DNA from 4 places in the Solibacillus sp. FSL R7-0682 genome. Region 2 is predicted to be linked to each of the others. Evidence: riboswitches for the same ligand, from Rfam matches in the RefSeq annotation. Region 2 holds a riboswitch; each other region holds the start of a gene.

Region 1 (7,802 bases), 980 kb from region 2:
CGTACGTCAGCCATTACAATGTCACCAAACGAGGATTATGACGCAAGCACAGTAATTGTAACGGTTTTTCCGAGTAAAGTTGGTGCAGCGCCTACCTATGGTGTAACGCCTAATTTAAGTGGAATGGTTGTTTCAAATCAAGCAAAAACTGTGAAAAATGGTCAAAAAAATACGATTTCAATTAAACGTTCTTACAATTCTAATCGAATCGTTATAACAGGGAATCTACCTGTTGGAAGTACATCGAAAGATTGGGTGACTGTACCAAATCCTACAATTAACACACTTCATGCGATTAAAACATCGATGATGAATATGGGAATTCGCTTTGATAAAACGTCAAAAATTATAAGACAACAAGTTCCTGAACAAGCAAGGCTCGTATTTTCAAATGAATCGAAGCCACTTTCGCAAATGTTCTCTGTTTTTATGAAGTTAAGTAATAACAGTATGGGCGATATTTTTGCCAAAGCAATGGGACAACAACAATATGGTGTTGGTGATTTACCTTCTGGTGCAAATGTCATGATGGACTATAGTAAAACCAAAAATATTTCAATGGGCAATTGGCGCTTTGTTGATGGTTCAGGATTGTCCAATCAAAACCGTATGACATCGATTGGCATTACACAGCTACTGTACGAAATTCAGAGTGAACCTTATTATCAAACCTTTTATAAGTCTCTCCCAGTTGCAGGGAATAAGGAGCGGAGCATCGGCGGAACTCTTCGTCAACGTTTTACATCAACGCAACTTCAAGGGAGAGTCATTGCTAAAACAGGATATATATCCAATGTACATGCGCTCTCAGGCTATATGAAGGGAGAAAGCGGGAAACAATATATTTTCTCAATTATGATTGAAAATCGTGCAAACGGTATTGCCAATATTGATAAAGCAGTTACAGCAATTATGAAGCAATTATAAAGTGACGCAATACTTACCTGACATTGTTAAAGGGGAGATTTTTAAAATGAAAAAACTTTTATTAACAGGGTTTGAACCATTTCTAACGAATCCAATTAATCCTACGATGGATATTGTTAATGCATTGGATGGTGAAGTGTTTGGAGAATATGAAGTAATTGGTCGTGTATTAAGCGTTGACTTTACGAAGGGTCCAGAACAGTTTAAGACATTACTAGCGGACATCAAGCCAGCAATGATTGTCTCATTAGGCCTAGCTGCAGGTATTACAAAAATATCGCCAGAACGAGTAGCGATTAATATTAAAGATGGAGAGAAAGATAATAATGGAGTAACTTTTGAAGACGCACCGATTGTTGAAGGTGGAGAGGCGGCTTACTTTTCAACCCTACCCATTCGTTCGATGGTCAATCGTTTAAATGAAGCAGGCTATCCAGCAACAATTTCTAATTCAGCAGGTACGTATTTATGCAATAACATGATGTATGAAGGACTACGCTATGCTAACTTGACACAAAATGTAGTGGCAGGTTTTATTCATATTCCTGCTTCTTTCGAATTGGCAATAGCGAATGGTCGAATTCCAGGATGGTCATCAAGGGATTTACTTAATGCAATCAAATTATGTTTGGAAGAATGTGTCAAAAATTAATGAAAAATTCCATAATGAAAGAGCTTACATTGTTGTTTTAATGCTATATGCCATTTTTCGATAGAACTCTTCGAAAAAAGCTATGTAATAAAAGCTAATAAATTATTGTTGTATAATGTCAATCCGTTGTAAATTATTAGTAGAGAGGCGGGGGAATTATATGAACAAAGATTATCGAAAGGCAATGCCCATTTTACCAATACGAACAGTGATGCAAATTACAAATTTAACTGCCAGACAAATTCGCTACTATGAGGAGCATGAGCTAGTGGAGCCTGTTCGCTCTGACGGAAATCGTCGTATGTTTTCACTTCAAAACGTAGATGAGTTATTAGAAATCCAAGAACTTTTAGAGCAAGGCATTAATATTGCGGGGATTAAAAAGGTGTTTGCATTAAAACGTCAAGGTGAAAGTCGTACATATCGTGGGAAAACATTTCGTAATGAAGATTTACGTGCCATTGTTCAAGAAGAAATACTTTTATTTTAATACAATAAAAAAGACATGATTTGTTTTAATTACAAATCATGTCTTTTAACAATGATTATATACCAATTTCTTTTCGAAGCTGATTGAGTCTTTTTTGTCCAATCACATCTTCTACTTCCTTTAAAACATCTTTTGGTATCCCATAAATCCCCCAAGTAATCGATGCTTTTGAAAAAATCTTACGCAATTTTTTTATTTCCTCTAAAGATAAATCAATCTTCTTCTTTTTGGCAAATTGCTGAACTTGCTTATCATTCATTTTCTGAAGATTTTCAGCCCACTCTAACATGCTAATTTTCATCATCCTTTCAAGTTTATTTCCTTTACATATAGATAAAAGTCCTTTATACTATCAAATTGTAAATCGTAATGATTTTGAATTAGAAAGAAGCGAGTGAAATGAAAAAAACGTTAATTGAACTAAAAAATGTGTCATTTCAATATGAATATACGCAAGTACTGAAAAATATTTCATTGAAAGTCGAAGAAGGAGATTTTCTAGCACTTTTAGGGCAAAATGGTTCTGGAAAATCGACACTATTAAAGTTGATTTTAGGGCTGTTAAAGCCCATGTCAGGTGAAATTTACTTATTTGGTGAACAGGCAAGTCAATTCAACCATCGTGAATGGATTGGTTATGTGTCACAAAAATCCAATGCCTTTAACTCAGGCTTTCCTGCAACGGTTGAAGAAGTGGTGAAAAGCGGCTTAACAAAAAAGGCTGGACTATTTAAAAGATTACCAAAAGATGCAGATGTATTAGTTAGACGTGCTTTAGCGGATGTTGGTATGGAACAGTATGCAAAACGTAATATAGGACAATTATCTGGTGGTCAACAGCAGCGTGTATTTATTGCCAGAGCATTAGTTGCACAACCTAAATTACTTATTTTAGATGAGCCAACAGTTGGGATTGATCACGAAAATGTGCAAGCATTTTATGATATGCTCGCACACTTAAATGCGCACCATAATATGACATTAATTTTAGTAACACATGATGTGGATACGGTATCGGATCGAGTGAGCCATGTTGCTTGTTTAAATCAAACGATCCATTTCCATGGCTTTAAAAATGATTTTGATACGATTTCTGAAGAGCAGCGGGCAAGCTGGTACGGTCATTCTGTTCGAAAGATTCATTAAGAGGAGAAGGCAGAAATGATAGAAGCGATATTTAATTATGAATTTTTACAAAACGCCTTTTTCTCAGGGCTTATTATAGGGGTCATTGCTCCATTACTTGGTGTATTTATAGTCGTACGCCGCTTATCCTTAATAGCGGATGCACTATCCCACGTGACGCTAGCAGGGATTGCTGGGAGCTTATATTTAAGTCAAACGTTTGTTGGGTTAGCGTTGCTAAATCCTATTTATTTAGGGATTATCGCATCGGTAAGTGGCTCTATATTAATTGAGCGCTTACGTAGGCTATATAAGCATTATGAAGAGCTTGCAATTCCGATTATTATGTCAGGTGGTATTGGTATTAGTGCTATTCTAATTTCTCTTGCAAGTGGCTTTAATACAGATTTAATGAGTTATTTATTTGGATCGGTATCGGCAGTATCTAGACAGGATTTATATGTAGTATTTGCAATTGCTATTGTAGTGGTAGTATTTTTATTAATTTTCTTTAAAGAACTATTTGTTTTATCCTTCGATGAAGAATTTGCAAAAGCGAGTGGTCTCCCAGCTAAGTGGATCCATTTATTATTTATGGTTGTCGTCGCATTAGTCATTGCAGCGAGCATGCGTATTGTGGGGATTTTACTTGTTTCAAGTTTAATGACTTTACCAGTAGCAGCTGCGATGCGATTAGCACGCGGCTTTAAAGAAGCGATAATTTACTCTATTGTATTTGGAGAATTAGCGGTAATCATTGGACTTGTATCGGCGTTTTACTTAAACTTAGCACCAGGTGGTACAATTGTTGTAACATCAATCGTTATTTTATTATTCGTTATAGTAAGTAAAAAACTTGTCTTAAAAATGACAACAAAAGCGGAAGGGGAAGAAGTACTGTGAATATAACGCGTGCGTGGGAAATATTAAAAGATAAAGGCTATAAAAAAACAGATAAACGAGAGTTAATATTAAATATGTTTGCAGCCACTGATAAATATTTAACAGCTCGTGATCTATTAGTTGTACTTAAAAGAGACTTCCCAGGGATGAGCTTTGATACAATTTATCGTAACTTAGCAACATTCGTAGAATTAGGTATATTAGAAGAAACAGAGCTTAATGGAGAGCGAAATTTCCGTATGCAATGTGAATCGGATCATCATCATCACCATTTTATTTGTCGAGATTGTGGAAATGTGAAGGAATTGTCAGTTTGTCCGATGGAATTGCTAGGAGAGAAGCTTCCAGGCTATGCGGTTGAAGCACATAAATTTGAAATTTATGGGAAATGCCCGGAGTGTTTGTAAGTGAACGAATTATTAAAGATTTCGCTACTTCATCCATTTAAATTGTGTGTATTGAAAAACTATTTGCATAATTTAGAGGATATGTTAAAGTGAATTTACAAATTGAATAAGTTTGCAGGAAAAAGATGCTTTTTGCATAAATGGGAATTCGGTGTAAATCCGAAGCTATGTCCGTAACTGTAAGCACTGATGAACACGAGTAAATAGACCACTGCTTTTTAAGCGGGAAGGTACTTGTTAGTAAAACGAAGTGCAAGCCAGGAGACCAATCTTTTTCTAATCGTAACAACCCTCTTCGGAATTAAAGAGAATGTACGGCAAAGAATACTCGTATTCTATTATTTTATAATATGACGTTTTTAGCCATCCATTGTCTTGGATGGCTATTTTTATTTGCCATTTTCAATTGTTTCAAGGGGAAATAGAGCATCTTAAGGGGGAAATAAGATGAAAAAAGATATTCGCTTTTCATGCTATCCATTCATGCGTGAAAAAAGCTCGTTAGTCGATTATGAAATACGTACGGATTCATTAACGACAAGGATTGGTGCTGTGTTACCAACAATATTGCATGATGAGAAAGGGCAAGTAGTGCTCCAGGATTTACAAGTCATTCATCCACTTGCTTACCATGTGAATGGTTCGGTTCGTGGAAAGCTAGCCATTACAGAAGACGATTTAAATTGGTTAAGTGCGCGTTATGACTTTTATGTCAGCCAAGTTAAAGACACGATTCAGCAGTTTTTATTACCACAAGGTGTTGAAAGTGCTGCTCGACTTCATATATGTCGAAGTGAAGCGAAAAAGTCATACCGTGCTTTACATAAAGTAAGCGAAGAACGTGACATACCTGAAATTTTATTTGATTTTTTAGGATTACTAGCAAATATATTTTTCGTTATGGCGGTTTATTTAAACAAACAGCATGCGCATAGTGAAACACCATTTATTAGTAAATCCTACCCGATGAAAAAGAAAAAGGAGAATAACGATGAAATTTAAGATGAAATGGGTCGCACCACTAGCGGCAGCGTTATTATTAACTGCATGTAATTCAACAGAGGATTCTGCAAAGGAAACACAGAAAGGTGACACAGCTAAACATACAGAAGAGGAAGTAGTAGAAGGGCCTTATACGGTAGTAGATGACCGTGGAATTGAAGTGACGTTTGACGCAGTACCAGAAACGATTGTGTCACTACAGCCGAGTAATACAGAAATTTTATTTGAACTAGGTGTTGGCGATAAAATTGTTGGTGCTACGGACTATGATACGTATCCAGAAGCAGCACAAAAAATTGAACGAGTTTCAACTTCTACAGTAATTAATGCAGAACGTATTGTTGAGTTAAATCCAGACGTCGTTGTTGCTTATACAATTGGAGATGAAGCACAAATTACACAGCTTGAAGATGCAGGCTTAAAAGTATTCGTTATTGCATCCGCTACATCGTTTGATGATGTTTACTCAGATATTATTCAATTATCAGAAGTAATGGCAATTGAAGAAAAGGGACAAGAAGTAGTAACTACAATACAGGGGCAAATTAAAGAGGTTCAGGAAAAAACAGCTTCTGTAGAAACAAAACGTAAAGTTTACTATGAAGTTTCACCTGCTCCAGACATTTGGACAACAGGTAGCGAGACATTCCAGCAAGAGATTATGGATGCGGCTGGTGTAGAAAATATATTTGCAGATCAATCTGGCTGGTTAAGTGTTACGGAAGAAGATGTCATCACAAGAAATCCTGAAGTAATTTTATCACCTGCTACATATATGGAAGATGCTATTGGTGAAATTTTAGGTCGTGCAGGATGGGACAAAATAGGTGCTGTAGCTAATAAACAAGTTTATTTAGTAGATGGCGACATAATGTCACGTCCAGCACCACGTATAGGTAAGGCAGTTCAAAATATGGCGGAAGCAGTCTACCCAGAATTATTTAAATAAGGTTACAATGAAAGGAACAGGCTTTTAATGAAGCTTGTTCTTTCTTTTAGCGTTTACAAGGTGGTGGACTGGTTGATTTTTATTACGGGTGGCGTAAGAAGTGGGAAAAGTGCATTAGCGGAACAGATGATATCGCAATGTGGGTTAGACAAGCACTATCATTATATAGCGACGGGTGTTCCATTTGACGAAGAAATGAAATCACGCATTCATCGCCACAGGATGGATCGTGAAAATCAATTGTTAAATTGGCATACAATTGAAATGCAAGTGGCATTTCCTGAAAATGCAAAAAACTTTTCGGGAAATGATGTACTATTGTTTGAATGTGTCACAACATGGCTTTCAAATGTTATGTATGCTGCAGAAAGAGTAAAAGACCCACAACAGTTTATTCATACGCAAATTGCTTTATTTCAACAACAACTGCTTTTTTGGCAGGAGCGAAGTGTTAAAATGATTATTGTTTCGAATGAAATACTAGATGAACCAGCCTCAAAGTACGATGAAGTAAATCAATATCGTAAATTACTTGGTGGGCTTCATCAATGGCTAGTGAAACAAAGTGAAGAAGCGTATGAGGTACAATTTCAACTTGTACAGCGTTGGAAATAAGGGGTGAGCAAGTTGAAAAATAGTGTGACTGGATTTTTTTTAGCATGGCAGTTTTTCTCCTCAGTGCCAGTAAACAAACAATTACATATGAATAAAAAATCTGTTACGTGGATGTATGCAAGCTTACCAATTATTGGTCTTATTATGGGGAGTACTTTAGGTACAGGTATTTATCTAATATGGAGCTTTAGTAATCTTTCGAATATACTTCTAGCCATATTACTTGTCGTTGGGATGATAGTCTTAACGGGTGGGCTTCATTTAGATGGATGGACCGATATGAGCGACGCATTTTTTTCTTATGGAGATAAAGAGAAACGGCTTGCTATATTAGATGATCCTCGTACAGGTGCATTTGGTGTAATAAGTGTTGTTTGCTTATTATTATTAAAAGTAGGTTTTATTTTTGAAACGCTTGAAAAAGGGCAAATGGAAGTGATTGCTTATATTGCCGTTATTCCGTTTATTGCACGCATTGGCATGTTATTATATTTTTTAACGATGCCTACATCAAAAAAAACAGGATTAGCAGCATATTTTAAGGGTGAAGTAATCACAAAAATGCTTTGGCTTATTTTAACTATTTTTACTGCAATTTTTATTATTCTCGTGTGCTATTTTAAATTTTTAAATTTACTAATCGTATTCATTGTTATGATCGTAGCTATCTTGTTGTATCGAAAGTGGACAACGAAGCATTTTGGCGGAATGAGTGGAGATTTGCTAGGCGCA
Region 2 (7,802 bases):
ATTATATTCAAAAAATTAATTAGGGGGAAAGTGAAAACATGCAAGCATCTTTCAAAAAGTTATTATTAGCTTTTATTCTGTTTATGCTCGTAAATACCAGTATTCCACAACGATCTAATGCAGCTGCTTATGATCCAACGGTAAGTTATGAGAATCTGGATGTGCGTTTTTGGGAAGATCAGCAGCCGGACATTGGTTTTTATATAAACGCTTCGTCACGTTACATTCTAGAAACGGTAATTGCACCTTCGATGGGTAGTACATTTGGAGAATGGTCGGTTATGGATCTATTACGAGGAATGTACACGGGCTACGATTATATTAACTATATACCGGCAAACTATTTCACGGACTATATAGGAAGAATTGAAGGCTATGTTGATATGAAAAATGGTAATCTGGACCGCAATAAATCTACAGAATGGTCTCGATTAACATTGGCACTTACTGCACTAGGTTATCCAATTACCGATGTCGCAGGTTATGATTTTGTAGCTCGTTTATCAGAATCACATAAGTTTTCATATCGTCAAGGTATTAATGGACCGATTTGGGAGATTATTGCATTGGATACAGGTGGTTATGAATTATATCCTGATCCATCCAATGATGATGTCAATACGGTAGGGAAAATGATTGACTATATTTTAAATAAGGAAATCTCGAACGGGGGCTGGGCTTTAAGCGGTGGCATTCCTGATCCAGATATAACGGCTATGGCTTTACAAGCATTTGCACCATATTATCTCAATAGTAGTCGTTACGACCAAACTGGTGCGAATGCAACTTATCAAGAGTTTGCACAAGCGGTGGAGCGAGCAATTGTTGTATTATCGCAAATCCAGCTAACTAACGGAGGTTATAATAGCTGGGGAAGTATTAACTCGGAAAGTACTGCACAAGTAATTGTAGCGCTGACAGCTATGAATATGGATCCTTTAGCTACAAGTATATCGTTACCAAATATTAATCAAACTGTTGATTTTATCACAGAAGGTAAATATGAGGATGGCGTTTGGACAAATAATATGATTGATGCTTTGTTAACATTTTGGGCAAATGGTAGTGGTTCTTCGCCAGAAGTGGGGGGCTTTAAGCATGTAACCGCAGGCTATGATGGTGGGGGTGGCTCTGGTACAAGCGTTAACGCGATGGCCACAGACCAAGCATTATATGGACTTATTGCGTATGATCGCTTCAAGAAAAGCGAAAAAAGCTTATATGATATGAGTGATATGCAAAATGGCGAATACCAATATATGACTGCAAGTAACAATACAATTTACTTTGATGGCAATCAAGTTGGTGAATCTTCATCAAAAACGGTATCACCTTATGCTGTAGTTGACATTCCATCCTCATCAGCAAAAGATTTTGTTGCATGGAATACAAAGCAAGACGGCACAGGAACTACATATATGCCTAATGAACGTTTAGTTATGCCAGATGAAGACATTACACTCTATGCTCAAACGAGTAGCACGATGGGGGAATATGAGTGATGGCAATATTCAAAAGGTTATCAAGCTCATTGATGAATTTCTTACCGCTAGAAGTCTTACAAAGGAGCATCTGGAGCTAAGCTTCCATACGAATATGCTTTATATGGAATTTCTAACACATTCTCAATGGTACAGAAAGCACTAGGTAAAGAGGCGGTGAACCAAGGGGCTAACTTAGCTTCAATTCTTGATGGATATACAGCAAAAGAAGGTCACCACTTAAATATCAACATACTTAACAGCGATACTTTACTAGACGCTATGGGGCAATCAGAAGAATATCCATAATCAACGATTCGTGTATCTGGTTATACTGTTAACTTCATAAAATTAACGTGTGAACAACAAATCGATGTAATCAAGCATATTTTCCACAGAAACCTGTAATTTATGCTCTTTATCTATACAAAGACCAAATTGAAATGACAACTCTTAATAGTTGTAGTTCATTTTGGTCTTTTATTTTACTAGAATTCACTTTTGCATAGGTGTAAGGATAGATACTAGGAGGAGAATTGTGAAATGAAAGGAAATATCATTTCATTGAAACATACGGTACAGTTAATGGACTAAAAATGGGAAATGATTTTTCTATCGTTAAAATGGACCTAGGAAAAATATTAATGTCGTCTTTAATAAAATAAATCTATTAAATTACATGTATCTGTACTTTTATGGTAATTATATTAATTTGGGATTTTAATAGGTATTTCAATCTATTTTTAAATATATCGAATATTTTAAATTATTTTTGTGTTAGAATTTCTTTTAATTGAATAAATCTTGCAGGATAAAGACGCCATTACGGCTTAATAGGGAATTCGGTGAAAGACCGAGACTGTTTCCGCAACTGTAAGTGCTGATGAAATGAGAAAAACCACTGTTGAAAGAAATGATATTCTAGTAAATGGGAAGGACTCAAAGTAAAATGATGCACAAGTCAGGAGACCTATCTTTATCTGATCGTATTAAATCACTTCGGAAATAAAGGGACTATACGGCAAATAGAGAACGAACATTTTAATTTTGTCGCGTCTATTTACCGCTATCCAATTCCTAGGGTAGCGTTTTTTTGTTGTCCTAATACGACACTTGATTATATTCAAAAAATTAATAGGGGGGAATGTGAAAACATGCAAGCATCTTTCAAAAAGTTATTATTAGTTTCTATTATGTTTATGCTCGTAATTGCCAATACGCCACAACGAGCTAATGCAGCTGCATATGATCCAACTGTAAGTTTTGAGAATCTAGATGTGCGTTTTTGGGAAGATCAGCAGCCAGACATTGGATTTTATATAAATGCTTCGTCACGTTACATACTAGAAACGGTAACTGCACCTTCGATGGGTAGTACATTTGGAGAATGGTCGGTAATGGATTTACTTCGAGGTATGTATACTGGCTATGATTATATCAATCACATACCGGCAAATTACTTTTCAGATTATTTAGGGAGAATTGAAGCCTATGTTGATAATAAAAATGGCATGCTAGACCGCAATAAGTCTACAGAATGGTCTCGTTTGACATTAGCACTTACTGCGTTAGGTTATCCAATTACCAATGTCGCAGGTCATGATTTTGTAGAATATTTGTCAAGATCACATAGTTTTTCATATCGTCAAGGTATTAATGGACCGATTTGGGAGATTATTGCATTGGATACAGGTGGTTATGAATTATATCCTGATCCATCCAATGATGATGTCAATACGGTAGGGAAAATGATTGACTATATTTTAAATATGGAAATCTCGAACGGGGGCTGGGCTTTAAGCGGTGGCATTCCTGATCCAGATATAACGGCTATGGCTTTACAAGCATTTGCACCATATTATCTCAATAGTAGTCGTTACGACCAAACTGGTGCGAGCGCAACTTATCAAGAGTTTGCTCAAGCGGTGGAGCGAGCAATTGTTAAATTATCAGAAATCCAACTTTTAAATGGTGGATATGATAGTTGGGGAAGCATAAACTCGGAAAGTATTGTGCAAGTAATTGTAGCGCTGACAGCTATGAACATGGACCCTTTAGCTACAAGCATATTGTTACCAAATATCAATCAAACTGTTGATTTTATCACAGAAGGTAAATATGAGGATGGCGTTTGGACAAATAATATGATTGATGCTTTGTTAACATTTTGGGCAAATGGTAGTGGTTCTTCGCCAGAAGTGGGGGGCTTTAAGCATGTAACCGCAGGCTATGATGGTGGGGGTGGCTCTGGTACAAGCGTTAACGCGATGGCCACAGACCAAGCATTATATGGACTTATTGCGTATGATCGCTTCAAGAAAAGCGAAAAAAGCTTATATGATATGAGTGATATGCAAAATGGCGAATACCAATATATGACTGCAAGTAACAATACAATTTACTTTGATGGCAATCAAGTTGGTGAATCTTCATCAAAAACGGTATCACCTTATGCTGTAGTTGATATTCCATCCTCATCAGCAAAAGATTTTGTTGCATGGAATACAAAGCAAGACGGCACAGGAACTACGTATATGCCTAATGAACGTTTAGTTATGCCAGATGAAGACGTTACACTCTATGCTCAAACGAGTAGCACTATGGGGAATATGAGTGATGGCAATATTCAAAAGGTTATCAACCTCATTGATGAATTGCCTACCGTTGGAAGTATTACGAAGGAACATGAAAATAAGATTAAGCAAGCTAGAGCAGCTTTTAATCGTCTAACTGTACCGGAGCAACGAAGTGTAACTAATTTAAGTAAGCTAGTGACTTTAGAAGGTCTACTCAGTGGATTGCTGTCTCAATATGATGATGAATTGAAAGTAGAGAACTTAATAAAAACAATAGATTCACTTTATAATGTTTCTAATATTACGCTAGATTATCAAATTGCGATTGAAAATGCCCGTATTGCTTATAATATTTTAACTGCTACGCAAAGACTTCAAATTACGAACTACTGGAAGTTAGAGTCACTAGAAGCAAAATTAAAAGTAGCAGAGGATTTAGACAAAAAAGAAACAACAGTAGCAAATGTTATTTGGCTTATTGATAATTTACCAAAAGTCGAGCAGTTAACTCGGGCAGATAAAGAAAAAGTAAGAGAAGCTATTGCTTATTACGAGGCACTTTCAGCTGATCAAAAAAAGAATGTGACTAACTATAGTAAACTTACTAAACTTGAAGAACGCTTAAAAGTGCTTGAAAAAGAGGCACTTGAAAAAGAGGAACTAGAGGACGAAATTGATTCTGATGTATTTGATGAAATGGTTGTAAATGGGAAAACACTAACAATTCATTCAGCAAAAACCGCGGGTGAATATTCAGTCACTATTCCTGCTGAAACGCTACAAAGCTCTATTAAGAAATATGGCATTAAAAATCTTATAGTAAAAGATACACGCGGTGTAACTCTTTCAATGTCAACTGAGCAATTAGTAAAAGAGTTGCAAAACAATAAAAATGCACAAACTGTAAAATTTCAGATTTCAACGTTTGACTATCAAAATGAAATCTTTACGGTAGATTTCTCAATAAAACTTACGAATAAGAAAAAAGTCAATATTAAACTAAACGATGGTTATATTTCACTTAAAGTACCATATAATTACTTTTTAAATGGTAAAAAATTAAAAGATAAATATTTACTAGAAGTGGGTAGTGATAACCCAACAATTCCACATGTTTCAACAGATAAGGCAGTCACTATAAAACTAAAACAAGGCGGGAAGTTCCTGTTTAATTCAAATAATATATTCTTTACAGATATAGGGAATGTTTCTAACGCCGATGAAATTTTATATTTAGCAAATCGTCAAGTCATCAAAGGTAGCGATAATGGTACATTTGCTCCTAATAATGATATTACACGTGGCCAATTTGCAGTAATGATTGCTAGAGCATTGAAATTGCAAGCCTCTGGAAAAACATCTTATTTTGTGGATACAAAAGGTAAGTGGTACGAGCAAGAAGTACAAGCAATCGTAGAAGCGGGCATAGCAAAAGGTACTTCTCCTGCAACCTTTAATCCAGAGGGCAAGTTAACCAGACAGGAAGCAGCATCGCTTATGGTTAATTTATTGCGCTATGTTAAATTTGATGTGGATGCTGTATTGAGTCGTACACCATATACAGATGCACATAAAATTGCAAAATATGCCCGAGCGGATGTTGGTATCTTAAACACATTAGATATAATGACTGGAAATACAAAAGGTGAATTTGCACCAACAGTCAATTTAAAACGATCACAAATGGCAAAAGTATTGAAACGTACATTAAATATTGCTGAAATGATGTAAGAAAAGTAGGAGTGAAACAATGACTAACATTAGAAAGATACTTCTTAGCTTTCTCGCCGTACTGTTAGTTCTTTTCCCAACCGTAACTTCATTGGGGTTAGAAAATAACAATGCTTATGCACAAGAAGTAGAAGATATCACGTTAAAAGTTGATTTAATAGACGGTTTAGAAACCAAAGCAGATAAAATGACCTTCGATTTATGGGCTAGGACATTAGATGACGTCAAAATAGATACAAATAATGTACATGTAACGAACAACGGCGATCCTGTTCACATTAACTGGAACGATGATGTGAAAACAAGTTATACATTAAACCTTGTCGTTGGTGTTAATGAAGTCAATATTGTTGTTAAGCATGAAGATCATGAACATAGCCGCTCATTTACAATTACGCGAAAAGAAGCACAAGATGGAGATGTAATTGGATCCTTTACATTTAGTATGGATGCATTCGTTGTAGGGTTAGGCTATTTAATTGAGCCAGTTAAAGTGGATGTTATTAAAGGAGATAACGCAGCCTATCATTTGGATCGAGTTTTAAAAGAACATGGCTTTGATTATACAAATACAGGGCTACTAGATAGTGGTTTTTATTTGGCCTCTGTTCTAAAGGGGAATTTAGGCGAAAAATCTCCTAATACACCTCAGATTATACATGATAAGTTAGAGGAACATAACGGAGCACCTATTGATGAAGATGAATTTTATCCTACTGAGTATGGATTAGGAGAATTTGATTTTAACTATATGTCAGGTTGGATGTATGCGGTGAATAATGTCTTTCCAAACGTAGGATTTGCCGATAAGTATTTATTAGACGGTGATATTATGCGTGTGCAGTATACAGTAGCATACGGTAGTGATATTGGCGGTGGTTATGCAATGGGAGGTAGTGAATATGATCAATTCTTCCCTCAGGTCAACAAAGACTTCTTAACTGAAGCCATTGCGGTGATTAATAGTAGCCCAGCTCGTAATGAATTGTTAAGTAATGTTTCGTTAGCGGCAGCTTATGAAAGAGGATTAGATGTGCTAGCAACAGTTGATGCTGATCAAACAACTATTGATAATGCATTAGCAGATATACGGAATATTGGAAGTTCGATTGAGATTGAGCAATTAATAAATAATTTGCCAGAAGTTGATGCTATTTCGTTAAGTGATGAGATAAATGTGCATTCAGTTCGTATTGCATATGAAGCATTAAGTGTAGAAGCAAAAGGCTATGTAGAAAATGTTGATAAGTTGGAAGCATTAGAAGCACAGATAGCCATTCTGAAAGAAAATGGAACAAACGATGAACAAGCAAAAGAAGAAGCATCGAAGGTAACTCAACAAATAAAAGAACTACCAGAAAAGGATCAACTGCAAGTAGTAGATGAAGCAAAAGTACAAGCTGTCCGTGCAGCATACGAATCTTTAAGTGTAAAAGTAAAAGGCTATGTAGAAAATGTTGATAAGTTGGAAGCATTAGAAGCACAGATAGCCATTCTGAAAGAAAATGAAACCAACGATGAACAAGCAAAAGAAGAAGCATCGAAGGTAACTCAACAAATAAAAGAACTACCAGAAAAGGATCAACTTCAAGTAGTAGATGAAGCAAAAGTACAAGCTGTCCGTGCAGCATACGAATCTTTAAGTGTAAAAGCAAAAGGCTATGTAGAAAATGTTGATAAGTTGGAAGCATTAGAAGTACAGATAGCCATTCTTAAAGAAAATGAAACCAACGATGAACAAGCAAAAGAAGAAGCATCGAAGGTAAGTAAACAAATTGAAGACCTACCAACAATTAAGCAACTCCAATTAATAGATGGAGAAAAAGTAAAAGCAACACGTAAGGCATATGAAAATCTAAGCGACCAAGCAAAAGGCTATGTAGAAAATGTGGATCATCTTGTAACGTTAGAAGAATTGTTAGAGAGACTGCAATTGGATGCTGTTAAAGAGGTGAATCAACAAATTTCCGATTTACCACTAGAGTCAGCATTGAAGCTTGCAGATGAATCTAAA
Region 3 (7,802 bases), 1.6 Mb from region 2:
AATTAGCAGAGCAATTTGGTACTGAAATTTTGGAGAAATCAGAAGAAGAACGTTTTAACTTCTTCCGTGAGCACGGTTTAAAATTAGAATTAGCGAAATTACAAAACGATCTAAAAAACTTCCGAGTTGAATTTGATGTTTGGTATTCCGAAACATCTTTATACAAAAATGGGAAAATTGAGATTGCTTTAGATAAGTTAAAAGCAAATGGTCACGTATTTGAAGAAGAAGGCGCAACTTGGTTCCGTTCAACTACATTTGGTGACGATAAAGACCGCGTATTAATTAAAAACGACGGTTCATTTACTTACTTAACACCAGATATCGCATACCATGAAGATAAATTACATCGTGGCTTTGATAAATTAATTAATATTTGGGGCGCGGACCACCATGGTTATATTCCACGTATGAAAGCAGCAATTGAAGCGTTAGGATATGACCGAGGTACATTAGAAGTAGATATTATCCAAATGGTGCAGCTATACAAAAACGGCGAGAAATTCAAAATGTCGAAACGTACGGGTAACGCAGTTACAATGCGTGAATTAGTAGAAGAAGTGGGCTTAGATGCTGTACGTTACTTCTTTGTAAAAACGGCAGGCGATTCACATATGGACTTTGACTTAGATTTAGCTGTTTCACAATCTAACGAAAACCCAGTGTATTATGCACAATATGCACACGCACGTATTTCGTCAATTTTACGTTCAGCACAAGAGCAAGGATTTACAGCTTCTTTAGAAAATTTAGCGTTATTAACAGCTGAAAAAGAAGAAGACGTACTGAAAAAAGTGGGTGCATTCCCACAAATCGTGGCAGATGCAGCGAAACACCGCACACCACACCGTATCGCCAACTACATTCAAGATTTAGCAGCTGCATTCCACAGCTTCTACAATGCGGAAAAAGTATTAAACCAAGATAACAAAGAGCTAACTGAAGCGCGTCTTGCATTAATTACAGCAGTAAAAACAACATTAGCAAATGCATTGAAATTAATTGGTGTATCAGCACCAGAAAAAATGTAAACAACGAACTTCTGTAAAAATACAATCCCATTCTGTAGCGAAAGGCGAAGCCGACAGCTACAAATGCATTGAAATTAATTGGTGTATCAGCACCAGAAAAAATGTAAACAACAAACTTCTGTAAAAATACAATCCCATTCTGTAGCGAAAGGCGAAGCCGACAGCTACAAATGCATTGAAATTAATTGGTGTATCAGCACCAGAGAAAATGTAAATTACTTTTAAGGGAGCCTTCTTCAAACGAAGAAAGCTCCCTTATTTTTAGCTTGAAATAATTCCTATATAATTGACTCAGGAATTTCCGACATTAATATTGAACTCAATAATAGAGTGGAGAGTAGAATAAATAAAATAGGTGGTGTTTCATTTGAGTAAACAATTATTTATTCATACGGAAGAACAACGTGAATGGTTAAAAAAATTAGAGACATTGGAGGAAAGCTTTAAAGCAAACGCTCGTAAAATAGATGAAGAATCTATTTTTCCATTTGAAAATTTCAAAAAGCTACGTGAAATAGGGTATACAAAAATTACTTTACCAAAACAATATGGCGGTGCTGGTTTATCGGTCTATGATGCAGTATTACTTCATGAAACATTATCAAGTTATTGTGGTAGCACGGGGTTAGCAGCTTCATGGACAATTCAAAACGTCGGTGAAATTTTTGAAAATCGTTATTGGCCTGTAGAAAAAATAGACTGGTTCGCTGAGCAGGTCAATAATGGAGCGACCGTAAACCGGGCAGTAAGCGAATTTGCCATGGGTAGTCCTGTACGAGGGGGAAAACCAGGCACAACAGCTGTAAGAGATGGGGAGTTCTATCTTATTAATGGACGTAAAAATTATACGAGTGGAGCCCCAGATTTAGATTATTTTTTAGTGTCGGCCTGGATTGAAGATGATAACCATTTAGGGTTTTTCCTCGTTCCAAAAACAGCTAAGGGTGTATTAGTAGAAACTACGTGGGATGTTATGTCGATGCGTGGTACAGGAAGCGATGATCTTGTACTTAATCATGTACGTGTGGAGCGCTCTAATTTAGTTGAAATACCAAGTTATTCTACAGGTTTTAAACTGAATGGATGGCTGTTATTAATACCTGCGACATATTTAGGAATTGCTCAAGCAGCAAGGGATTATGCAGTACAGTTTGCTAAAAACCATTCACCAAATAGTATTCAAGGGACGATTGCACAACTACCGAATGTCCAAACGTTAATTGGAGAAATGGATTTAGCTTTAACAAATGCACGTTTTACGATTTATGGAGTTGCGCAGTTATACAATGATGCTACAAAAAAAGCTGAAATCGTCAACGAAATCAATATCGCAAAGCATGTCGTAACGAATACGGCGATCGATGTTGTTGACAAGGCAATGCGACTTGTCGGGGCAAAAAGTTTACAACGTTCAAATCCACTTCAACGCTATTACCGAGATGTGCGTGCGGGTCTTCACAATCCACCAATGGACGATTTAACAATAAAACGCTTAGCGGAAACAGCAATTCTTTAATGATTATAGAGGAATTTTCTGAAAATTTTCCAATCGTTACATACATTAAATTTAATTTCCGCTATAATGTAAGAAGTAAAAAATGAATATTACGTGTGAAGGTTCTTATTTTTATTTGAAAATAAGGAGTAAAAGGGAAATCGGTTCAAATCCGATGCGGTCCCGCCACTGTAAATGCTAGTTTGTATCAAAAGCCACTGATTATGTTTATTGGGAAGGCGATACGAAATGTTCAAGCATAAGCCAGGAGACCTGCCTTTACATTACCCAAATGATACCTACGCGGATAGGATGGGGTGAATAATTTTTATATTATTTACTTTTATCTTAAGTCTCCTAATGTAGGAGGCTTTTCTTTTTGAGGAGGAACTATCAATGAAAAAATGGCAACAATTATCTTCTGTAGGACTTGTATCACTCGTAATTCTTTCAGCATGTGGTGCGGAGGAAGCTACAAATAAGACACCTAATGAAGAACAAACGGATCAAACGACAGAACAAACAAAAGCACTATTTCCAGTGGCGTTAAAAGATGCTTTACAAAAAGAAGTGACAATGGAAAAAGCACCGGAGCGCATCGTATCACTTATCCCATCCAATACTGAAATTTTATTCGAACTAGGGCTAAATGAACAAATAGTCGGAGTTAATGATAACGATAATTATCCAGAAGAAGCGGCTACGAAAGAAAAAGTAGGTGGAATGGAATTCAATATAGAAGCCATTATTGCATTGCAACCGGACTTAGTATTAGCGCACGAATCAGGGCTTTATAGCTTTGGTGAAGAAGCGATAGCACAACTTGAAGCAATAGGTATTCCAGTATTCGTTGTAAAAAATGCCTTAACTTTTGAAGAAACATATACAACGATCGAGCAAATTGGTCAGCTAACGGGGAAAACGTCTGAAGCGACTGAAATAATTGCCTCTATACAGCAAGGGATTACAGAAATCGAAAACAAAGTAACGGACCTTGAAGAGAAATCAGTATTTATCGTTGTTGGAACAGAACCTGATTTATATGCAGCAGGGCAGGATACTTTTATTGATGAGATGTTAGATGTTCTGAATGTTGAAAATGTTGTGCAAGAGCTAGGTTGGCCAATGTATAGTGCTGAGCAATTTGTGAGTAGTAATGCAGATGTGATTTTAGTCACGTATGAGAGTGATATAGATGCTATTTCAAACAATGCAGCATATGCAGAAATGAAGGCAGTGAAGACTGACAATATTAAACTTGTTGATGGCGATACAACAACACGTCAAGGTCCTCGAATTGTAGAAGGTATTGAGTCAATCGCAGAAGCAATTTATCCAGAGGCATTTAATGAATAAAAAATATACAATCGCTTATGTAATATCGATTGTATTACTTTTTAGCAGTGTTTGGATTGGTATTTCATTTGGTTCGGTCGATATTCCCTTTTCGACATTATGGGATAAAACGACGGATCCTGTAGCATACAGCATCCTTTGGAAAATTCGTATGCCTCGTGTCATTTTAGCAGCATTAATCGGGGCATCACTGGCTATTGCGGGTGCAGCATTTCAAGGCTTACTTAAAAATCCATTAGCGGATCCATACACTCTGGGTGTTTCATCAGGGGCTTCCGTTGGTGCAGTTATGACAATTTTTTTAGGCATTTCAATTCCGGTGTTAGGAACGTTTACACTACCGGTATTTAGTATGGCTGGTGCTGCACTTACAATGTTTGTCGTATTAAGCTTTGCGAAGCTAGTAGACCGTACGATGAAAATGGAAACTTTAATTTTAACAGGAATTATTTTTAGTTCTTTTCTTGGCTCATGTATTTCATTGATGGTTGCTTTAACAGGTGAGCAACTCCGAGAAATAATTGGCTGGCTATTGGGTAGTGTGTCGATGCGCGGCTGGCCATATGTAAAAATGGTTGTTCCATTTATGATAATAGGAACGGTCATGCTTTGGTTAAAGCGCCGTGAGCTAAACGCGATGATTTACGGAGAAGAACGTGCGCAATATTTAGGGGTAGATGTAAAACGGAGTAAATATATCATTTTAGCAGGTGGTTCGATTTTAACAGGGGCCGCAGTAGCAGCATCTGGTACGATTGGCTTTGTTGGGTTAGTTGTACCACATATGGTCCGGATTTTAATCGGTGCAGATCATCGACATTTATTAAGTCTTTCTTTTTTAAACGGTGCAAGTTTACTTGTCATTTGTGACTTAGTATCCCGTACAATTATTGCCCCAATAGAGCTTCCAATAGGGGTGATTACATCCTTTATTGGGGCTCCAGTGTTTGCTTATATATTCTTTAAGCAACGAAGAAAGGGGGTAGCGTAATGTTAAAAGTACATCAATTAACAGGTGGCTATGCAGGGGAATCGATTGTTAAAAATATGACGTTTCACGTGAAAAAAGGCAAGATTCTTGGTATTCTCGGTCCAAATGGTAGTGGGAAATCGACATTATTAAAGCTGATTAGTGGAGTAATAAAGCCTACAAACGGAGAAGTTTATATTAATAATAAGTCTATCGAAAGCTATGATGTTAGACAGTTGGCAAAAAAAATGGCAGTGCTTCCACAATTACATGCGAGTACCTTTTCAAATGCTGTTTACGATGCAGTCTCCTTAGGACGATATCCACATCAAAGTGGCTTTTTCTCTTCCTGGTCAAAAGAGGATGAAGAAATTGTACAGCGTGCGATGGAAAGTACAGGTGTATCCCGTTATCAGCAACAATATTTAGAGTTTTTATCCGGTGGTGAACAACAACGTGTTTTTATTGCCCAAGCGCTCGCCCAAAACGCAGAGCTCTTATTATTAGATGAGCCGACGAATCATTTAGACATTGCCCATCAAAAGCAAATTTTGGATATGCTTCGTAGGGAAGTCGAAGAAAATGAACTGACTGTAGTTTCTATTTTTCATGATATTAATTTAGCATCATTATATTGCGATGAGTTATTGTTATTAGAAAACGGGGAACTAAGAGCATACGGATTGCCCCATGAAGTTATTTTAGAAGAGCAAATTGCCGATGTGTATCAAGCACGTGTAGCGACGTATCCCCATCCTGAATTACCAAAACCACAAATTACGATGCTTCCAGCAAATGAAGTAGGGCTTGTTAATTCAAAAGTAAGTGTGAGCGATTTTGTCATTACAAAGGAATATATTGAATACAGATCGAAATCACCATTAAAGGTAATTTCATCTGCCGTTCATAATGCAGGAATAGGCTGGTATGAAACATTTTTAAATCGCGCCATTTCCCCATATTATAATATTGAGCTAGTAAAAGAAGAAACATTGGCGTTTTTAGTACAACGAAAATTTTCTCCGACGAACACAGTTGTGATGTTAACGGCAGTGCCAACTGAATGTGTAGCAATTCAAAGTTTTTCTGCCAATGAACTTGAAATTATTGTTATGGTAACTGCAGGAATTGGTAATAGTGTCGATGTAACGAAAACCTATTTACGAGATGAAGATCCTCATGTCGGTACGATTAATACATGGGTATTCATCAACGGGAAATTAACGGATGAGGCATTTATTCAAGCGATGATTACTGCTACGGAGGCGAAAACGAAAGCTTTAGCTGATCAACAAGTAATAGACCCTTTTACAGGAACAATTGCTACAAGTACAGCTACTGACAGCTTGTTAATTGCAGCAACTCAGTATGGGAAAGTAATGCCTTATGCTGGTCCAATTACTGAAGTAGGAAAGTTAATTGGTCGTGGTGTGTTTGAAGTGACGATTGCAGCAATTAATAAGTATAAGAAAGCACAAAACAACGATACTTTTTAACATTAATTAAGTATTTTATCAAAAAAGAAAGGGTGGAGTATTATGAAATTATATACGAAGCAAGGCGACACGGGTAAGACGAGTATTATTGGAGGCCGCGTTGATAAGGATCATTTACGTGTAGAGGCATACGGAACAATTGACGAGCTAAATTCCTTTATTGGAAAAGCAGTTAGTGAATTAGATTCGGCAAAATTTCAAGATGTCATTAATGATTTAACAGCGATTCAGCATGAGTTATTCGATGGTGGCGGGGACTTAGCAAATGTGATGAAAGAACGTCACAATAAGTTATCAGAAGAGCCGATTGCTATTTTAGAAAAACGTATTGATGCACTGTCAGATGAAGCACCTGCCTTACAACGTTTTATTTTACCAGGGGGTGCACCAGCCGCAGCAACGCTTCATATTGCAAGAACAGTTGCGCGACGTGCTGAGCGTCAAACGGTCTCGTTAATGAAGGAAATTGATGACGTGTCACCGATTGTTCAAAAATATTTAAACCGTTTATCGGATTATTTATTTGCTGCTGCACGAGTAGTAAATCACCGTTTAAGTATAAAAGATGTTGAATATATCCGAAGTGCCAATGTCTTTAAATAGGCTGTAGCTACAATTTGTAGCTATTGTTGTGAATAACTAATGATGAAAAATGCTAGCTAATGACGGTAAAATTGTCTTGCTAGCATTTTTTATTTTTAATTTAATTTTCAGAATAAAAGACGAATTATATTGACTGAATGCTCATTCATAATTAAAATGAACTTATACAATAGTATGGAAATATAGTTTGTTTCACGCAGCTATACGTACAAAGGGGTATGAACATAGCGAAACAGGGGGGAATTGAGGATGAACACGCTATTAATTATTAACTGGATTGCGTTTTTACTAGTATTGTTTTATTCGCTTGGCTTATTTGCTTACTTATTAAAAACGCGCTTTAACTATATTCAGTTAGGTAGAAAAGAAGAATTTGATCAAAATTTATCAAAACGCATAGGTGATATTGTTGAAAAGGTATTCGGACAATCGAAGCTATTAAAAGATAAAAAAATGGGGCTCGTACACGTACTGTTTTTCTATGGCTTCTTAATGGTTCAACTTGGTGCAATTGATTTAATTTGGAAAGGGCTAGCACCAGGTTCACATTTACCACTTGGTGGATTGTATCCAGTGTTTACCTTCACACAAGAAATTGTTGTATTAACGATTCTAATTGCTGTAGCGATTGCATTTTATCGCCGTTATATGGAAAAGCTTGCCCGATTAAAACGTGGGGCAAAAAATGGCCTTGTCTATATTTTCTTGGCGACTTTAATGTTTGCTACATTGATCGGTAATGGGATGTACTTAATTTGGCAGGACCATGGCTTATCCGGTTCAGAGCCAGTTGCATCTGCAATTGCTTGGGCATTCCAATGGTTGTCACCAACTTTTGCAGCTGTAGGGTT
Region 4 (7,802 bases), 980 kb from region 2:
CCACTCACGATCGACTTGGATGAGTTGCTTTAATGCTTCAAGCGCGAACTCTTCATCAATTGCAGGAATACATAATCGTTCATTCGAAGCATTTAATCTTTTAAAATTACGGGCAGGTCGGAATAAAATGATTTCTCCGTTTTCAGCGGCATATGCTTTTAAGCCTTCAAAAACAGCTTGCCCATAATGGAATACCATCGCGGCAGGATTTAATTCAATTGGCGCGTAAGGGGTAATCGTAGCATTATGCCATCCCTTGCCTTCTACATAATCCATAACAAACATATGGTCAGTAAATACTTGACCAAAACCAAGCTGTTCAGCAGATATTTTTTGTTTTTTTGATGTTGCTAACTCCGTAGCAATTTGAATTGTTGTCATAATAAATGCTCCTTAACAAAATAAAATTGATACATTCTATCATACCACTTTATTTTTAGAAAATTTATAATTTTTTAATTTTAAATAAAAAATTTATTTATTGAGCTAATATCTGAATAATTATAGCTTATCGAATATAAACAAATTAAAGTATCCAATTAGCCCAATTCCGATCACTATATTTAAGTTGATTGGAACAAATTTATGTAAGTGAATATGAAACATCTCGAAAATAATACGATACATATAGTAAAAAATAGATACACAAATAACAAAGAATAATGGAATACCCGTACTTAAAATTATTTTTCCTGTTACACTAATATCACCCGGTGGTATATCTGCTGCAGTAAAACGAACTCCTGCAATAAACATCCATAATAGCCAATAAAATAGATATGTAGTACCTATAGTAATTGAAATATAAGTGGTATATGCCACTGCTTTTTTCATAATTTATTCCCCTTCATTTTTAAATAGCCTTCCATCCCCTACAATAACAAAAACAAGCGTACACGGCACATAAATTAATTCCATCTATTGCAAAGAGGCTGGGTCAAAACCAAAACATCATTTTTCTCGAGTGAGAAAAAAGGACTAACCTAATTTTATAAGACAACATAAAACACCACTAAAATGGGTATGTATGTAATACATGCTTAATCATTTTGGAGGTGTTTTTTTATGACAAGAGTAAGTTATTCTTCAGATATTAAATGGTCGGTTATAAAAGATAAATTAGCAGGTAAATTAACGACAAAAGAAATTTTGGCGAAATATAACATTAAACATCGCTCTCAAATTAATACATGGATGCGGTGGTACAAAAATAATGAACTTTACCGATTCGATCAACCTGTAGGCAAGCAGTATAGTTATGGACAAGGGCCTGAAGGGAAAAGCGAACAAGAAATGAAAGACCGCAAAATGATGCATCTAGAAATGGAAAATGAAATCCTAAAAAAGTTTTTGGCCATCAAAAAGGAGTTGAACGGCAAGTAGTTTTACAAACTGTGGAGAATCTGCGTAAGAAATATACAGTCACATGTATTTTAAAGGTGCTAGGGATTCCTCGTGCAACCTATTATCGTTGGATGAAAGAAGGAATCCGAGGATTTTCAGCCATTGAAACAGTACTGATTGAGCTATGTAAAAAAACGAAATATCGTTACGGTCATCGTAAGATAAGATATTTACTTCAAAAAGAATATGGTTATCAATTGAATCGCAATACGGTACAAAAGCTGATGCAAAAGCACAACCTACAATGTCGGGTGAAAAAGAAACGAAAATTTAAAATAGACCAAGGGCCAGAAATCATTGCCCCTAATTTATTAGCACGCTGTTTTACAGCTACGGCACCCAATGAAAAGTGGGTAACAGATATAACGTACATTCAATATGGTTCTACAACGATGTATTTGGCAACGATTTTAGATTTGTTTAACAATGAGATTGTCGCATATAAATTATATGACCATCAACAAACACCACTTGTGATGGATGTGTTAAAGGCGGCTTTAGAAGAAAGAAATTATCCAAAAGGAATCCTTGTCCATTCAGACCAAGGAAGTGTGTATACATCGTATGCCTATCAAAATTTTTTAGAGGAAATGAATTGTCGAGCAAGTATGTCACGACGAGGAAACTGTTGGGATAATGCGGTGATTGAGTCATTTCATTCACATATTAAAAGCGAAGCATTTTTACGTGTGAAAGCTCATTCACTAACGAACGATGAAACGAAATTACGTGTAGCAGCATACATGTTCGAGTATAATCAAGAACGTATACAAGAAAAATTAGGCTACTTAACTCCCCTTGAATATGGAAAGCAAGTAGCTTAATTAGGTGTTTTATGTGTGTCTCAAATGACTAGGTCAGTTCAAAATGATGTTTTTTTGTAATTGGTTTCCGTTGCGGAGACGCTTTCCGGGGGTGTTGCCTGAGCCTGTAGTTTCAGGTGTCACCCCTCCACTACAACCAATTTATTAAGTATCCAATTTTTAATACTGTATTTTACCGTAAATAGAGAAATTTTTACTTCTGTCCCATCCTCAACGCAAATTTTTATAAATCGTCAAAGCCGTTATCTTCCACATTAATTTTTGTATATTGACGTGAGCGTTGTTCAAAGAAATCTGTTTTGCCTAAATCTACTTCCTCATAGGCAACGATCCATTTCATTGGATTTTTACGGTAACCTTCATATGGACGTCCATGCCCTAATTGATTGCACCGAACATTTGCATAAAAGTAAATATATGCTTCTACATCCTCTACATCAAGACCATCAATTTTTTCACCAATAACTTCACGAGCCCAGTTTACTTCTAGCTCTGCAGCTTCTTTGAAGATTGCTTGAACTTCCTGTTCCCACTTAGGCGAATTGTATTCTGGATATTCCTCCAATATTTCTTTATAGATCTTTACAAATAAATCAACATGTAGCTGTTCATCACGATTAATATAATTAATCATTGTACTTGTCGCAACCATCTTCTGCTTGCGTGCTAGGTGATAAAAGAACGCAAAGCCAGAATAGAAGAAAAGTCCCTCTAAAATAACATCATACACTATTGCACGTAACATATTCTCTACAGTAGGATTTTCTGAAAAGTCAATGTAGCCCTTTACGACAAAGTCATTTCGCTTTTGTAGCACTGGTTCCGTTCGCCAAAAATCAAAGGTTTTATCTTGTACATCTTTTGTTACAATACTTGAAAGAATGTAGGAATAGGAGTGATTATGAATAACTTCCTGCTGCGCTAAAATAATCATCAATGCACTTAAGCTTGAGTCCGTTAAATAATCTGCTACCTTCCCGGCAAAGTCTGTTTGAATACTATCTAATAATGCAAGTAAGCCAATAATTTTTAAAAATGAATCTTGCTCTTCCTTTGTTAATTCAGGAAATTGCTTTACATCCGTACTCATATTTATTTCAAAGGGAGTCCAAAAATTGGCGAGCATTTTTTTGTACTTCGGATAGGCCCAGCTGAAACGAACATCATCCCAGTTTAAAATATTGGAGCTTTGCCCATTAATAATCCCCGTTGAACGGTTTGGTGCTGTTTTTTCCATTAGGTTTCTTTTCGTAACTTGCATCCCATTTCCCCCTTAACTTGAGCATGATTCACATTCAAGTAGTTCGCTTGAAGTTGAACGAACATAATATGTCGTTTTAATTCCATTAGCCCATGCATCTATATGAAGCTGTAATAAATCTTTTGCTTTAATTGTATTTTGAACATATAAATTAAGCGATATCCCTTGATCAATATGCTTACTACGTGCAGCATTTTGCTTTAAAGTCCATCGTTGATCAATGAAGTAAGCTGATTTATAGTACCATGTTGTTTTTGAATTTAAGTCTGGCACTGTTACTGGAATTTTGTAATCCTTCTTTTCTTCAGAATAAGATTTTTGGAAAATCGGGTCAATTGTAGCGGTAGAACCAGCTAAAATAGATGTTGAGGAATTCGGTGCCACAGCCATTAAATAACCATTTCGCAAGCCTCCTGCTGAGACAAGCTGTGCTAATTCATGCCATCTTCCTTCCGTTAATCCACGCTCCTCAAAATAGGCACCTGTTTGCCAATCAGACCCTTTAAATAACGGGTATGAGCCTTTTTCCTGAGCAAGAGCATTCGAAGCCCGTATCGTTAAATAAGCAATTTCTTCATATAGCTTATCTGCAAATTGAACGGCCTCTTCTGTTTCCCAGGCAATTTCATGTAGCGCTAATAAATGATGCCATCCAAATGTACCTAGACCAATTCCGCGATAACGTTTGTTTGTTAAATCTGCTTGCAGAACTGGAATGGTATTTAGCTCTATGACATTATCAAGCATGCGGACTTGAATCGGTATTAAACGCTCAAGCACACCCGCTGGTACTGCACGCCCTAAGTTGATAGAACTTAAGTTACATACAACAAAATCCCCTGCTTTACGACGCGTCACGATTGTATCATCATCTAGTTGCTGTGACTCGAATTGTGTAGCACTCATATTTTGAGCAATTTCTGTACACAGATTACTCGAATAGATCATACCAGCATGCTTGTTTGGATTTTTACGATTGACTTCATCTCGGTAAAACATAAATGGTACGCCTGTTTCCAATTGACTACGCATAATGCGCTTCATAATTTCAATTGCTGGAATAACTTCCCGTGATAAAGCTTCATTCGCTACACATTGTTCGTATCTTTCGCGGAATGATCCTTGTCCACGCTTCTCATCATAAAAATCCTCTAAAGAAAAGCCCATTACTTTACGTACTTCATATGGATCAAATAAATGCCAATCATTACGTGCTTCTACCGCCTCCATAAAAATATCAGGTAAGCATACGCCTGTAAAAATATCATGTGCACGAAGACGTTCATCTCCATTGTTTAAGCGTAAATCTAAAAACGTTAAAATATCACGGTGCCATACATCTAAGTAGACAGCAATTGCCCCTTGACGTTGTCCTAATTGATCAACAGATACTGCTGTGTTATTTAATTGCTTAATCCATGGTAGCACCCCACTTGAAGCACCTTTATAGCCACGGATTTCAGAGCCTCGACTGCGCACTTTCCCCATATAAACACCAATACCACCGCCGTATTTTGAAAGCGTTGCAACATCAGTATTTGTATCATATATACTTTGAAGACTATCATCGACCGTATCAATGAAACAGCTCGATAATTGGCCATGCGTTTTACCTGCGTTTGATAAAGTCGGTGTCGCAACAGTCATATATAAATTGGATAATGCCCAATACGCTTCTTCTACTTTTTGAAGGCGGCTGTCCGTTTCATTCATCATTAACGTCATGGCAATAATTAACCAACGCTGTTGCGGGAGCTCTGCAATCGATTTGTCAAAATCACGAACAACATAACGGTCTACTAACGTACGTAAGCCGATATACGTAAATAGATCATCTCTTGAAGGTTCAATAATTGTTCCTAATAATTGACGCTCTGCTGCCGAGTATTTTTCCACTAGTTGTGGATTTAATAATCCTTTATCTACAAGATGTAAAATCCAGTCATTAAAGTTTGCATAAGGCTTTTCCACATTAAATTTTTCCATATACTGAATAGAAATTTTCTCATTTAACAGTTTTGCAGCAACATATGTCCAATACGGCTCTTGTTCATCGATATAGCTTATCGTTTCTAAAATACTTGCATCTATCCATTCAATAACAGATGCCCCTTCATTTTTCCTCATCCATTTTTGTGAGAAGCGAATAAATTGTTCTAAATCCTCCTCACCGAATTGATTCACTAAGTTTTGCAAGTAATTTTCTTGTACAGCTATCATGACAACACTCCTCTTCAAAAATCAAATCCACCTCGGCATTATTTTTGTACGTTTGGCGTTATACTTTCATAAAGTACGAGTACTCCATTCCAAATCGTATAAATCGCCTGAGGTTTTACTACTTTCAGTGTCAGTTGAAATCATTCATCAACCCTTACAATGTAGATTTCTACTTGAAAGAAATAAAAAAACGAACCCCATTCATTCGGAGTTCGTAGTATGTACGTATTAGAAATGGAAAGAGAGTTATTGCCTAGGAAATAGAGCTCTCGCTTCCATTTCCTATCCCCCGAAGAAATGCATTGCATATTTACATGGCAGGTCTCCTGGCTTCGCTTCATCCTTCTGATTCCCCTTCCCGTTTTTAGACAGTGGGCTATGAATCATCGTCAGCGTTACAGTTGCGGGGACAGCATCAGCATTGAACTGATTTCCCTTTTAATCTACATATTGTAGAACCAAATAAATAACGACACTATATATTGTGTTTTTTATTAACTGTTGTCATTGTATCATAGCTAATTTTTTAAGGCAACTACTGTTTATTCTTTTATAATTTCTGTGATTGGAGCCGAGATTTGCTGTGAAAACTGCTCTACATGTTGCTCTAACACGGCTACAAGTACTGCACAGGATGGTCCAGCAGACGTATGCAAATCCAACTCACAAAAGTAATTTCCACCAATAAAACGCGTTATTTCTGCCCCAATTCCTTTTGATCCAGTTGGCCATATTGCTTGTATCCACCCCTCTGTTAGCCCTTGATATAACTCATTTAATTGTGCAATTTGTTGCGGATTTTCAATAACTTCATTGCCGACTAGAGGCTGTCCAATGACAAAGTAGTGACAATTATTAATTGTACGTGAAATAATTTTTTCACCAATCATTGTCAGTGAAACAGCAGATTGAAGTGCATTAAAATTCGTTTCACTTGAACCGATGATTGGCGGACATGGAATTCCAATTTCCCCGAATACGCGTCGGATACCTTGCTCGTATTCCATCCAAACATGATCACCAGAAAAATTCGCCATTAATAGTTGGATTGGCATCGCTCCAGCACACCATTGCTCTAAAATAGCAGTTCTTGTAGTAAAATAAGCCGTTATCTCATTTGGCACTTGTACTGCATCAAGCTCCTTATTACCAATACACCCTGAGTTATCAATCGTTACGATTAACCCATTTACCTCTACCCCATTTCTCATGATTGAACGCCTGATCTTATCATCACAGTTTTAAGAACGGGCATCACGATTATCGCAACTACTACATTTATAATTGTTGCAACAGTTAATGACGCAATTGATCCAATGTAAAATTCAGGTGAAATGAGAAAATAAAATGGAAGTGGTGCAATGATGCCATTTGCTACTATCATAAATGACCATTTTAATAGATGTTGACCTTTTCGATGTAATACTGTAAATAAAGTAATGATAATAAACATTTCTAGTGCAATAATTCCGTGGAATACACCAAGTGGGAAGCCAGAAGTCAACCCTGTAGCAATATGTCCAATTGCCCCTGCTGCTCCTGCAAAAATAGGTGGTAAAAATGCAGCACCAATCATAGCAGGTGCTGAATCAAGTGCAGCCGTAGTAATAAAGCCTGGTACTTTCACAAAGCTACCTATAACACAAATTGCTGCGACAAAAGCTGTTAACGTCATATATCGTAATTTATTTTTATCCATGTTCCTACTGCTCTCCTTTTAAATATTGAGGGATACCGTACCATACGCGAATTACCGTATTCGCGTTTTGGCATAATTGTTGATAAACTCTTCCACACGTATCTCGTAGTTGTCTCGCCTCTTTTTCAAGAGGTACTACACCACGACTCATATCTGTACAAATACAAATTATTTCCGTCTGTTTTGATATGGTTAAAATATGGCCAGCAATTTGTGAAGCCACCTCTTCTTCTTTCAAATGGAGATAGGGCTTTACAATTTCCTCGAAGCGTGAAATAACATACCGCTTATTAGTACTTGCTTGGATTATTTCAGGTAAAGAACCATCACAATAAATCGTTTCCTTATTTTCCATCGTGGTAATTAACCGATCTACGTAACTTCGTTTACCGTT

Evidence for each region. Region 2 has a riboswitch for cobalamin ahead of MKZ17_RS09360 (S-layer homology domain-containing protein). Riboswitches for the same ligand answer to the same signal wherever they lie in the genome.
Region 1: it holds a riboswitch for cobalamin, as region 2 does, so the genes downstream of both, MKZ17_RS14320 (hypothetical protein) here and MKZ17_RS09360 (S-layer homology domain-containing protein) in region 2, are expected to answer to the same signal.
Region 3: it holds a riboswitch for cobalamin, as region 2 does, so the genes downstream of both, MKZ17_RS17275 (ABC transporter substrate-binding protein) here and MKZ17_RS09360 (S-layer homology domain-containing protein) in region 2, are expected to answer to the same signal.
Region 4: it holds a riboswitch for cobalamin, as region 2 does, so the genes downstream of both, MKZ17_RS14280 (ribonucleoside-diphosphate reductase subunit alpha) here and MKZ17_RS09360 (S-layer homology domain-containing protein) in region 2, are expected to answer to the same signal.

The regions. Positions count from the first base shown of each region.
Region 1 covers NZ_JBBOUI010000001.1:2,812,974-2,820,775, reverse strand. The annotation lists gene dacB (D-alanyl-D-alanine carboxypeptidase/D-alanyl-D-alanine endopeptidase) at 1-927, shown strand, start outside; gene MKZ17_RS14350 (pyroglutamyl-peptidase I) at 974-1,579, shown strand; gene MKZ17_RS14345 (MerR family transcriptional regulator) at 1,740-2,069, shown strand; gene MKZ17_RS14340 (isopropylmalate synthase) at 2,125-2,358, opposite strand; gene MKZ17_RS14335 (metal ABC transporter ATP-binding protein) at 2,469-3,215, shown strand; gene MKZ17_RS14330 (metal ABC transporter permease) at 3,231-4,097, shown strand; gene MKZ17_RS14325 (Fur family transcriptional regulator) at 4,094-4,504, shown strand; cobalamin riboswitch at 4,597-4,792, shown strand; gene MKZ17_RS14320 (hypothetical protein) at 4,952-5,506, shown strand; gene MKZ17_RS14315 (ABC transporter substrate-binding protein) at 5,496-6,455, shown strand; gene MKZ17_RS14310 (bifunctional adenosylcobinamide kinase/adenosylcobinamide-phosphate guanylyltransferase) at 6,528-7,070, shown strand; gene cobS (adenosylcobinamide-GDP ribazoletransferase) at 7,083-7,802, shown strand, end outside.
Region 2 covers NZ_JBBOUI010000001.1:1,828,346-1,836,147, forward strand. The annotation lists gene MKZ17_RS09350 (InlB B-repeat-containing protein) at 39-1,502, shown strand; partial or broken gene MKZ17_RS09355 (glycine radical domain-containing protein) at 1,569-1,889, shown strand; cobalamin riboswitch at 2,280-2,473, shown strand; gene MKZ17_RS09360 (S-layer homology domain-containing protein) at 2,636-5,788, shown strand; gene MKZ17_RS09365 (S-layer homology domain-containing protein) at 5,808-7,802, shown strand, end outside.
Region 3 covers NZ_JBBOUI010000001.1:3,436,373-3,444,174, reverse strand. The annotation lists gene argS (arginine--tRNA ligase) at 1-1,031, shown strand, start outside; gene MKZ17_RS17280 (acyl-CoA dehydrogenase family protein) at 1,399-2,547, shown strand; cobalamin riboswitch at 2,630-2,821, shown strand; gene MKZ17_RS17275 (ABC transporter substrate-binding protein) at 2,923-3,882, shown strand; gene MKZ17_RS17270 (FecCD family ABC transporter permease) at 3,875-4,873, shown strand; gene MKZ17_RS17265 (adenosylcobinamide amidohydrolase) at 4,873-6,348, shown strand; gene MKZ17_RS17260 (cob(I)yrinic acid a,c-diamide adenosyltransferase) at 6,391-6,951, shown strand; gene MKZ17_RS17255 ((Fe-S)-binding protein) at 7,201-7,802, shown strand, end outside.
Region 4 covers NZ_JBBOUI010000001.1:2,804,565-2,812,366, forward strand. The annotation lists gene MKZ17_RS14255 (branched-chain amino acid aminotransferase) at 1-381, opposite strand, end outside; gene MKZ17_RS14260 (hypothetical protein) at 502-834, opposite strand; gene MKZ17_RS14265 (hypothetical protein) at 1,066-1,383, shown strand; gene MKZ17_RS14270 (IS3 family transposase) at 1,395-2,228, shown strand; gene MKZ17_RS14275 (ribonucleotide-diphosphate reductase subunit beta) at 2,452-3,489, opposite strand; gene MKZ17_RS14280 (ribonucleoside-diphosphate reductase subunit alpha) at 3,502-5,709, opposite strand; cobalamin riboswitch at 6,009-6,187, opposite strand; gene MKZ17_RS14285 (hypothetical protein) at 6,252-6,920, opposite strand; gene MKZ17_RS14290 (ECF transporter S component) at 6,917-7,408, opposite strand; gene MKZ17_RS14295 (bifunctional adenosylcobinamide kinase/adenosylcobinamide-phosphate guanylyltransferase) at 7,413-7,802, opposite strand, start outside; gene MKZ17_RS14300 (histidine phosphatase family protein) at 7,781-7,802, opposite strand, start outside.